DNA from 3 places in the Peribacillus sp. NPDC058002 genome. Region 3 is predicted to be linked to each of the others. Evidence: riboswitches for the same ligand, from Rfam matches in the RefSeq annotation. Region 3 holds a riboswitch; each other region holds the start of a gene.
The links. A riboswitch is a leader RNA that binds a small molecule or an ion and turns the genes downstream of it on or off. The one in region 3 is predicted to bind thiamine pyrophosphate.

Region 1 (3,281 bases), on a different contig from region 3:
TTCAAGAATGGTCACGGCAGATACGGAGCCTGTATCCGTCCAATCGAGGGTTAAATGGTTTGAGGAACATCATTCAGAAAGTAGACCGCTATTTATCATTACTATAGAAGGGAAAACTGCTGGATGGATGAGCTTTCAATCCTTCTATGGCCGACCGGCATATAATTCCACTGCCGAAATCAGCATTTATATAGATGATTATTTCCGGGGAAAAGGAATCGGACAAACTTCGATTCAAAAGGCAATTGAATGGAGTCCAAAATTAGGTGTTAAGACTCTATTGGGTTTCATTTTCGCCCACAATACACCAAGCCTTAAGCTTTTTTCCAAATTCGGGTTTGAAGAATGGGCACATTTACCTCAAGTTGCCGAGTTGGATGGGATTGAGCGGGATTTGCTCATTCTTGGTAAACGTGTCGATATGTAATATCAATCTTTAGAGCTATTGCCTTGAGCAGTAGCTTTTTCATATTAATCGAGTGCGAATTGGCTAATTTAAAAATACCTATATGCTTTCTGGAGGTAAAAATGTTCACAATCTCTTTTACTTGTTAACGCATTTAATAGCGTATCCAATTCTTGACTGGCTTGAACAGTTAGCAGACTTGATAAGCCGTAAATTGCTGCCAAGTTAATCATTTCTTTTCTTTTCTCTTCTATTTTTTCTATAGTTACCTTAAGGCAAGGCATTATATAGCCACCTCCCATTTATTCAATTTTTTTACACTTTCATCATAATGAATATACTAGTTAAAATCAACTATTTTTCGGAAATTAAATGTGTTATTTTAAAGGATGAATGTGACAAAATGACTATTAATCCTGTAATTATGTATATTTTGTGTCATTTTCTATTAAACGCAAAAAAGCATCCACTAGTGTAGACTGTGAATGCTTACATCATATCTCTTATCCAAGAACCCAAACTATAGTCCATCGTTTACTATGTCATCCATTCAGAAGGTGACTCGGTATTTGGTTTATTTATAACAATCTTATATTCATCTTCAAGTACTTTTAATGGGGCATCATAAAGGTGCCTTTCATCAGAGGTTTTGTATACTCCATTGGCCAATAACTCTTCAATAAGCTTTGCCTTCCTCTGTTCGATCCTCTTAAATAATTCTGCCATGTAAATGGCTCCTTTCCTAGTCATCCTAGAGCCTGCTTCTAGTTAGCTAAACTTTATCAACTTGTTTTATTTTCACCAAATTATATATACCTTTTCTATTATGTCACTAAACGTTATTTCCCAAAAATAAAAGCCCCTTCTAATTCAAGAAGAGGCTGACAGTGTCCGTACGGCTCTTCTTATCTTCCAAGCATATGCTTGTTGGATTTAGCACAGTTCCCAAAACGGGTCCGCTGCCGAGGTTTCTTTGGGCCAAGTCCCTCCACCTCTCTGGATAAGAAATCGATATATAAATGATGTAGACATGATTTTATCCTAATAACCATCAAAAGTCAATTACCTGGTTCTCCCTTTTTTCCTGGACATAAAATGGTCCCTCTTTTAAATGCAGGTTGCATTTTCTTGTCTTTCTGATATGATGTCAGTAATTACATACAATTCACACCACTAGGGGAGTCTTTTTTTAAGACTGAGATGGAATTAGTTCCGGACCCTTTGAACCTGAACCGGCTCATACCGGCGGAGGGAAGTGGATGATATCGTCCATTTTCAGACTATATCCATCTACCCCGTTCCGTATTCAGGAACGGGGTTTTTTCATGAACAAAGGGATCCATTCTAAAGGAGGATGAACAATGGAGAATGTTAAATTAGAAACATTCAGTGATAGACTACATGCACGGTCAAAAGAGATTTGGAAAAGGAACCATTCACATCCCTTCGTCCAGGCAATTGGAAATGGTACGCTTCCTGAAAAGAAATTTGCCTATTACCTGAAGCAGGACTATATCTATCTCATGGATTATTCCAAGCTCTTTGCTTTAGGTGTAATCAAAGCTCATAACATCGAAACCATGGCAAAGTTTGCGAGTATTTTAAATGAAACCCTTCAAGTGGAAATGGATATTCATCGGCATTATGCTTCCGAATTCGGGATCACTTCCAAGGAATTGGAAGATACAGAACCTACTCCAACGACTCTAGCCTATACAGGCTATATGCTAAATGCAGCTCAGCATGGGACTTTGGCAGACTTGATCGCCTGTCTTCTGCCCTGCGCTTGGGATTATTATGAAATCGGTTTGCTACTGAAAGAACAAAATGGAGCAGCATTGGAAAACAATCGCTACGCAGATTGGATAAGGTCCTATTCATCTCCTGAATTCGGGGAAGCACATAAATGGCTGATCGCTTTGTTGGAAGAATTGACGGAAGGCATGCCAGAAAAGGAACTTCTTAGATTAGAAAAGCACTTTTTGGTTACTTCCCGATATGAATATTTATTTTGGGATATGGTTCATAATGAGCAAGATTGGCCGCTGTAGATGATGAATCCTGTCAAGAAACTGACGTTGACTGCCATGATCACGGCTATTACGACGCTGACCAGTTCATTTATTTTCATTCCTGCAGGATTTGCAAAGGTCTTTCCTATTCAGCATCTGGCAAATGTCCTGACGGCCGTTCTATTGGGGCCAGCTTATGCAGTGACACAAGCTTTTTTAGTTTCCATCATTAGAAACATGTCTGGTACCGGTTCAATTTTCGCCTTTCCCGGTAGCATGATCGGTGCACTTTTGGCTGCCATCCTTTACCGAAAAACACAAAGCTTAAAATTTGCCTGTTTAGGGGAAGTGATCGGGACCGGTATTCTCGGTTCCCTAGCCTGTTATCCACTTGCCCTCCTCCTATTGGGGGAAAAAGCTGCGCTCTTTGGTTTTTTACCGGCTTTTATGCTCAGTTCATTCGCTGGTGCGATTTTAGCATTCATATTACTTAAAATACTTCTAAAAAATAATTATATGAAGGGGTTTTTTTATGAAAACAGCATTAACCATCGCAGGCTCTGATTCAGGGGGCGGCGCAGGAATACAAGCGGATTTAAAAACATTTTCTGCACATGGTGTCTTTGGAATGTCTGCCATCACAGCCGTAACCGCACAAAATACAATGGAAGTCCGTTCAGTACAGCCAATTGAAACAGCAATCATATCAGATCAAATTGCAGCTATCTTTGAAGATATTCCTGTCGATGCAGTAAAAATAGGCATGCTAGGATCAAAAGAAATCGTGGAAACTGTCGCTGCGTCCCTTAAAACCTTCTTGCCTGCCATCGTTATCCTTGACCCTGTCATGATTTCCAAAAGCG
Region 2 (3,281 bases), on a different contig from region 3:
AGCTGCGGGAAATACCTTCCCCTCCACTTAAAGGAAAGGTTAAGCTGCCGTTCATCCTTTGGGCAATCTGGATCCGCTGCTGCTCGGTAATCAACAAGCAGACAAGGGCGGAAATTAAGATCGCTGAGCGAAGGATCAATAAAGTATTGGATGAGGTCTTAGCAAAGGGGGACAGGGATGTTCTGATCGTGAGTCATGCCGCCCTCATGGTATATATGAGGAAAGAGCTGATACGACGGGGGTTTAATGGTCCAAAGTTCAAGATTGCCAGTAATGGAAAGCTTTATGTATTTAAAAGATGATAAAGGGACTATATTAGGTTTCCTACCAGAAGGGGTAAGTCATTTTTGCTTATTTTAAGAAAGAGGAAGGCATTTTCCGAATAGTTATTCTTTTTTTATTGGTTGTGGTTTATTATTGTAATAGTGTAATTTCTACGAATTCAATAATAGGGGAAGAGGGGTGGACATTTTGCTGAAGGCAGTTTTTTTTGATTTAGATGATACATTACTTTGGGATCAGAAAAGTGTAAAAGAGGCTTTTGTGGCCACATGCGAAGTGGCTAAGGAGAAATATGGCCTGAATGTCGTCGAGTTTGAAGAGGCTGTGCGAAAGGAAGCACGTGAGCTTTATTCTTCTTACGATACATATGCATTCACTCAAATGATCGGAATCAACCCATTTGAGGGATTATGGGGAAACTTTCAGGATGATCATGATGAATTCCGGAAGATGGCCGGGATTGCACCGGCTTATCGGAAAGAAGCGTGGACGAGAGGTTTGAAGGCATTAGGGATCGATGATCAGGAATTCGGGCTTGAACTGGCAGAACGTTTCCCGGCCGAGAGACGCAAAAAGCCATTTATCTATGAAGAGACCTTCCGTGTTCTCGATGAATTAAAAGGGAAGTACAAATTGCTATTGCTTACGAATGGATCTCCTGAACTGCAAAATACCAAACTTGAAATTACCCCTGAACTGGTTCCTTATTTCGACCAAATCGTGATTTCAGGCGCTTTTGGACGAGGTAAACCAGATGCCTCCATTTTTGAGCATGCTTTGGAAATCATGGAGCTTGATAAGGATGAAGTATTGATGGTCGGAGACAATTTAATGACCGATATCCTTGGAGCATCACGGGTAGGCATAAAGTCAGTTTGGATAAATCGCCATGATAAGGAACGGAATGAAGTGATTCCGACCTATGAAATCAAGCATTTAGAGGAGCTTTACCCAATTCTTGAGAGCTTGGGGAATTAATTAATGGCACTCTCCAAATAACAGATTTTGGAGAGTTGTAATGAAAATATTAGGTCTTTCAAATTATTTACAGAATGAAAAGGGTGATATATAGTTACCCTGTAATCAATTAAATTATTCAGACTAGGGGTGTCCAATAAAAGTTGGGCTGAGAGAGAAGCGCTTAAGCTTCTTAACCCTCAGGACCTGATCTGGTTCATACCAGCGTGGGGAAGTTAGAATCTACTAAACAATGACATTTCAATTGGTCATTTCTGTAGTCATACTAACGTTAGCCGGGTCTTAAATATGAGATCTGGCTTTTTCGTGCGAAATGGATTGGATTTTGTCCTTTTTAAATGAACTTAAAAAGGAGAAATGAAATCATGATGAGTAATTCTGTAAATGACATGAACGTTTCAATTATGTCCAGTTTTGCCGGGAGTAAAAAAGTGTATGCTGAAGGGTCTAGACCTGATATTAAAGTACCTATGCGTGAAATTAAGCTAAGTCCGACTACAGGGTCATTTGGAGAAGAAGAGAATCCGCCTTTACGAGTTTATGACACAAGCGGTTTTTATACGGATTCAGATTATCCCATTGATATTCGTAAAGGTCTGGCCCCGATTAGACGAAGCTGGGTTCTGGAACGGGAAGTTGTTGAAGAGTATGATGGCCGTGAAATAAAGCCCGAAGATAACGGGTATAAAAAAGTTGAGTCACAATCCAATGCCGAAGTTTTTCCGGGTTTGAAAAGAAAACCATTGCGTGCAGTGAAAGGGCAAAACGTGACCCAGCTCCATTATGCCCGTAAAGGTATCATTACTCCAGAAATGGAGTTCATTTCGATCAGGGAAAATGTGGCCCCTGAGTTTGTAAGAGAAGAGGTAGCTAGCGGGCGGGCTATCATTCCGGCAAATATTAACCATCCTGAAAGTGAGCCCATGATCATCGGACGTAATTTTCATGTGAAAATAAATGCGAATATTGGGAATTCGGCTGTAAGTTCATCGATCGAAGCTGAAGTGGAGAAAATGACTTGGGCTACACGATGGGGTGCAGACAATATAATGGATCTTTCCACCGGGAAGAATATTCACACGACCCGGGAATGGATTATCAGAAATTCACCTGTGCCAGTTGGGACGGTTCCGATATATCAAGCATTGGAAAAAGTGAATGGAGTCGCGGAGGATTTAAATTGGGAAGTTTTCCGGGATACATTAATCGAGCAGGCTGAGCAAGGTGTCGATTACTTCACCATACACGCTGGTGTCCTTTTGCGATACATCCCCATGACAGCCAAGCGAGTTACGGGAATCGTTTCCCGAGGGGGCTCCATCATGGCACAATGGTGCTTGGCCCACCACCAAGAAAGTTTCCTCTATACTCACTTTGAAGAGATTTGTGAAATCATGAAGGCGTATGATGTCTCTTTCTCATTAGGTGACGGCCTTCGTCCTGGATCCATTGCAGATGCAAACGATGAGGCACAATTTGCTGAATTGGAAACACTTGGGGAACTGACGAAGATTGCTTGGAAGCACGATGTTCAAGTCATGGTGGAGGGACCTGGTCACGTACCGATGCATTTGATTAAAGAAAATATGGATAAGCAGCTGGAAGTCTGTCAAGAAGCACCATTCTATACCCTGGGACCATTGACAACGGATATAGCTCCTGGATACGATCATATCACTTCTGCGATTGGTGCTGCCATGATTGGATGGTTTGGAACTGCCATGCTTTGTTATGTGACACCGAAAGAGCATTTGGGACTTCCGAATAAAGAGGATGTTCGGGTAGGGGTCATAACTTATAAAATTGCGGCCCACGCAGCTGACCTTGCTAAAGGCCATCCGCATGCAAGAAAACGGGATGATGCCCTTTCGAAGGCTAGATTCGAATTTCGTTGGAGAGATCAATTCAATCTTTCCCTCGATCCTGAAAGGGCGGTCGAATATCATGATGAAACTCTACCGGCTGAAGGTGCCAAAACAGCCCATTTCTGTTCAATGTGCGGCCCGAAATTCTGCAGTATG
Region 3 (3,281 bases):
GTGCATGTATCAGCATGAAAACGGGGAAGAGCCCGATCACGATGGATTCCATGCAGGAATTTCTCTCGCAAAAGGGTTTGGCCAAACAATATTGGCCTGAACTTCTTGAAATAATGGATGACTTTCCTCGTACGGCAAGCGGGAAAATCCAGAAATTCCGGCTCCGGGAAATGATAAATGAAAAGTTAGTCGACAAGATATAAGCAGTTTAAATAAATCCATATTGACTAAATGGTGAAAGTGGAGGGAAATACGATGAATAAAAGAATCGCATTTATTACCGGTGCCGGAAGCGGAATTGGCAGAGAGATTGCAAAAAAATTGGCTTCTCGCAATTTTAACATCATCGTGGCTGATATAAATCATAAAAATGCTGAGGAAACGGTTTCTTTAATCGAAAATTCGGGTTTTGAAGCCAGGGCGGTCCATTGTGATGTAACGAAATTAGAAAGTGTTAAAAAAGCCGTTGAAGAAACAGTGAATCATTATCATAAAATAGATATATTGGTTAATAATGCAGGCTGGGATAAGGTGGAACCTTTTTTAAAAAGCGATCCTAGCACTTGGAAAAGGATTATCGATATTAATTTACTTGGGCAGATCCATACTTGCAAGGAAATTTTACCTCTCATGATTGAAAATGGTTATGGAAAGGTAGTAAATATTGCATCTGATGCAGCTAGAGTAGGATCAAGTGGAGAGGCAGTTTATTCGGCTGCTAAGGGAGGGGTGATTGCCTTCACAAAAACGATAGCAAGAGAAATGGCACGTCACAAACTCAACATCAATTGTATTGCGCCAGGTCCTGCAGATACGCCCCTATTTCAAGAAATAGGCTCATACAATGAAGGTATAGCAGGTGCCTTGGAAAAAGCGATTCCATTTCGCCGGCTAGCTCAACCAGAGGACATTGCCAGTGCTGTTGCCTATTTCGTTTCGGAAGATGCAGGGTATATTACGGGGCAAACACTTTCCGTAAATGGTGGATTAACTATGGTCTAATCAATATAGTTGGGTGGTTATGCAAGATTGAAAGGCTAGTAAACTTAAAGCATTAGGTTGAAAACTTTTTCTAATACGTTTGACAATTGGATTTATCGTGTTAATATAAAGGCAAATGAAAATTAAATATACAATTTGTACCACTAGGGGTGCTTTATAGGTAAAAGTTGATTTTACCGCAGAAGCTGAGATTAGAGTATGACTTTAAGACCCTTAGAACCTGATCTGGTTTATACCAGCGTAGGGAAGTGGGGTCTGGAACGATACGTTTCTGTATTTTTTCAAGTACAACCACTTTCTTTACGTTTAAGAAAGTGGTTTTTTGTTTGCAAAAAAAGGGGTGATAAAAGTTTTTTTCTGTAAGATTCATTGAAAAATACTATTTGGAGGTAATGGACATGAAGTTTTCAGAGGAAATCCGTCGGGAAGTTGACCATATTTGGGAAGCTAGTTTTAATCACCCGTTTGTTGCAGGAATAGGAGATGGCACATTGCCATTGGAATGTTTTCGTTTTTATGTCATGCAAGATGCCTATTATTTATCTCATTTTGCCAGGGTTCAAGCTTTAGGGGCAGTCAAAGCTACAGATTTACATACAACAAGCAGGCTTGCCGGCCATGCACAAGGAACATATGAAGCGGAGTTGAAGCTTCATGAGAATTTTTCTGAGAGATTAGGCATCACAAAAGAAGAAAGGCAAAATTTCAAACCCGCCCCGACTGCTTATGCTTATACTTCCCATATGTATCGTGCAGCTTATTCGGGACATTTAGGTGATGTTATTGCAGCCATCTTGCCGTGTTACTGGCTGTATTATGAAATAGGTGAAAAGCTGCAAGGTAGCATACCCGAAGAGCCGATTTATCAAGAATGGATAGCGGCGTACGGAGGAGAGTGGTTCCGCACTTTGGTGGAAGAACAAATTGCGAGGCTTGATGAGATTGCTGAAAAAGTAACGGACGAAGATAAGGAGAGGATGAAAGAGCATTTTATCCTTAGCAGCCAATATGAATACTCATTTTGGGAAATGGCTTATCGTTTAGAGACATGGCCTGTGCACCAGGAAACACTGGAAGTATAAAGGAGAATGAAATAATGAAAAAAGGATTGAAATTAACGGATATATTAGTCACGATCGTGATTTCGGTAGCATTTGGAATCGTTTATATCCTTTGGGGTTCGATTTACTATTCTGTTAAACCATTAGGATTACATCTGGATCAACTTATTTATGGAATGTGGTTTATAGCTGGTCCCGTCGCCTTTTTAATTTTACGGAAACCGGGTGTGGCACTTTTGGCGGAGATTGCTGCAGCTTCCGGGGAATTCTTTCTAGGTTCTCCTTGGGGGCTGACCGTACTGTTATATGGGGTGGTCCAAGGTTTGTTCGCGGAACTGGTGTTCATGGGGTTCAAATATAAAAAATTCAATATGTCGGTGGCCGTTTTAGCTGCGGTAGCTTCCTGCCTTGCATCCGTACTAATGGATTTTGCATACGGGGAAATTGGTGCGCTTTCTACTTGGAATCTATCTTTATTCATGATAGCGAGGTTTGTGGGTTCCATTTTCTTTGCAGGTGTGACTGCCTATTATCTAGTTAAAGTCTTGGAAGCGACTGGAGTAACTAATCTTGTTCGTCCGGTTTCAAATAAAGATTATGCAGAACTGGATCAAAATTAGGTTGAGGGCCATGGAACCAATCATTTCAGTTGAGAAGTTAAGAATGAAATATCCCGGTGATGAATCTTTGGTTTTCAAGGACCTATCCTTATCGTTAGATATAGGAGAAAAGGTACTATTGTTGGGACCATCAGGATGTGGTAAGTCCACTCTTTTGCAAGTGTTAAGCGGATTGATTCCGAATTCCATCGAAGTCCCGATGAAAGTTGAAGAAATGAAATGCCCTTCTTCATGGGGGTATGTTTTTCAAGACCCTGATAGTCAGTTTTGCATGCCATTTGCCGATGAGGAAATCGCCTTCGTCCTTGAGAATCTTTCCGTCCCTAAAGGTGAAATGAAAGGGAAAATCCAATATCATCTCCGTAAAGTAGGATTGAACCTAGGCCATACAAGTATAGAAACATTATCAGGCGGGATGAAACAGCGTCTGGCAATCGCTTCAGTATTGGCCCTTGAACCAGAAGTGATATTTTTGGATGAACCAACCGCCATGCTTGATCCGGAAGGAACAAAAGAAATCTGGGACTTGTTGAAGGAAGTTGGTCGAGACAAAACGGTTATAATCGTCGAGCATAAAATTGACCATGTTTTAGAATTC

Region 1: linked by a shared signal. The riboswitch ahead of tenA (thiaminase II) and the one ahead of tenA (thiaminase II) in region 3 are both predicted to bind thiamine pyrophosphate.
Region 2: linked by a shared signal. The riboswitch ahead of thiC (phosphomethylpyrimidine synthase ThiC) and the one ahead of tenA (thiaminase II) in region 3 are both predicted to bind thiamine pyrophosphate.

The regions. Positions count from the first base shown of each region.
Region 1 covers NZ_JBHVQU010000118.1:8,446-11,726, forward strand. The annotation lists gene ACFVSH_RS17770 (GNAT family N-acetyltransferase) at 1-427, shown strand, start outside; gene ACFVSH_RS17775 (aspartyl-phosphate phosphatase Spo0E family protein) at 496-690, opposite strand; gene ACFVSH_RS17780 (Fur-regulated basic protein FbpA) at 944-1,132, opposite strand; SAM riboswitch class I at 1,309-1,413, opposite strand; TPP riboswitch at 1,572-1,677, shown strand; gene tenA (thiaminase II) at 1,768-2,457, shown strand; gene thiW (energy coupling factor transporter S component ThiW) at 2,461-2,982, shown strand; partial or broken gene thiD (bifunctional hydroxymethylpyrimidine kinase/phosphomethylpyrimidine kinase) at 2,951-3,281, shown strand, end outside.
Region 2 covers NZ_JBHVQU010000007.1:15,752-19,032, forward strand. The annotation lists gene ACFVSH_RS02905 (histidine phosphatase family protein) at 1-302, shown strand, start outside; gene ACFVSH_RS02910 (HAD family hydrolase) at 472-1,260, shown strand; TPP riboswitch at 1,376-1,490, shown strand; gene thiC (phosphomethylpyrimidine synthase ThiC) at 1,626-3,281, shown strand, end outside.
Region 3 covers NZ_JBHVQU010000175.1:166-3,446, forward strand. The annotation lists partial or broken gene ACFVSH_RS20480 (AMP-binding enzyme) at 1-203, shown strand, start outside; gene ACFVSH_RS20485 (SDR family NAD(P)-dependent oxidoreductase) at 256-1,002, shown strand; TPP riboswitch at 1,138-1,266, shown strand; gene tenA (thiaminase II) at 1,401-2,084, shown strand; gene ACFVSH_RS20495 (ECF transporter S component) at 2,099-2,683, shown strand; gene ACFVSH_RS20500 (ABC transporter ATP-binding protein) at 2,694-3,281, shown strand, end outside.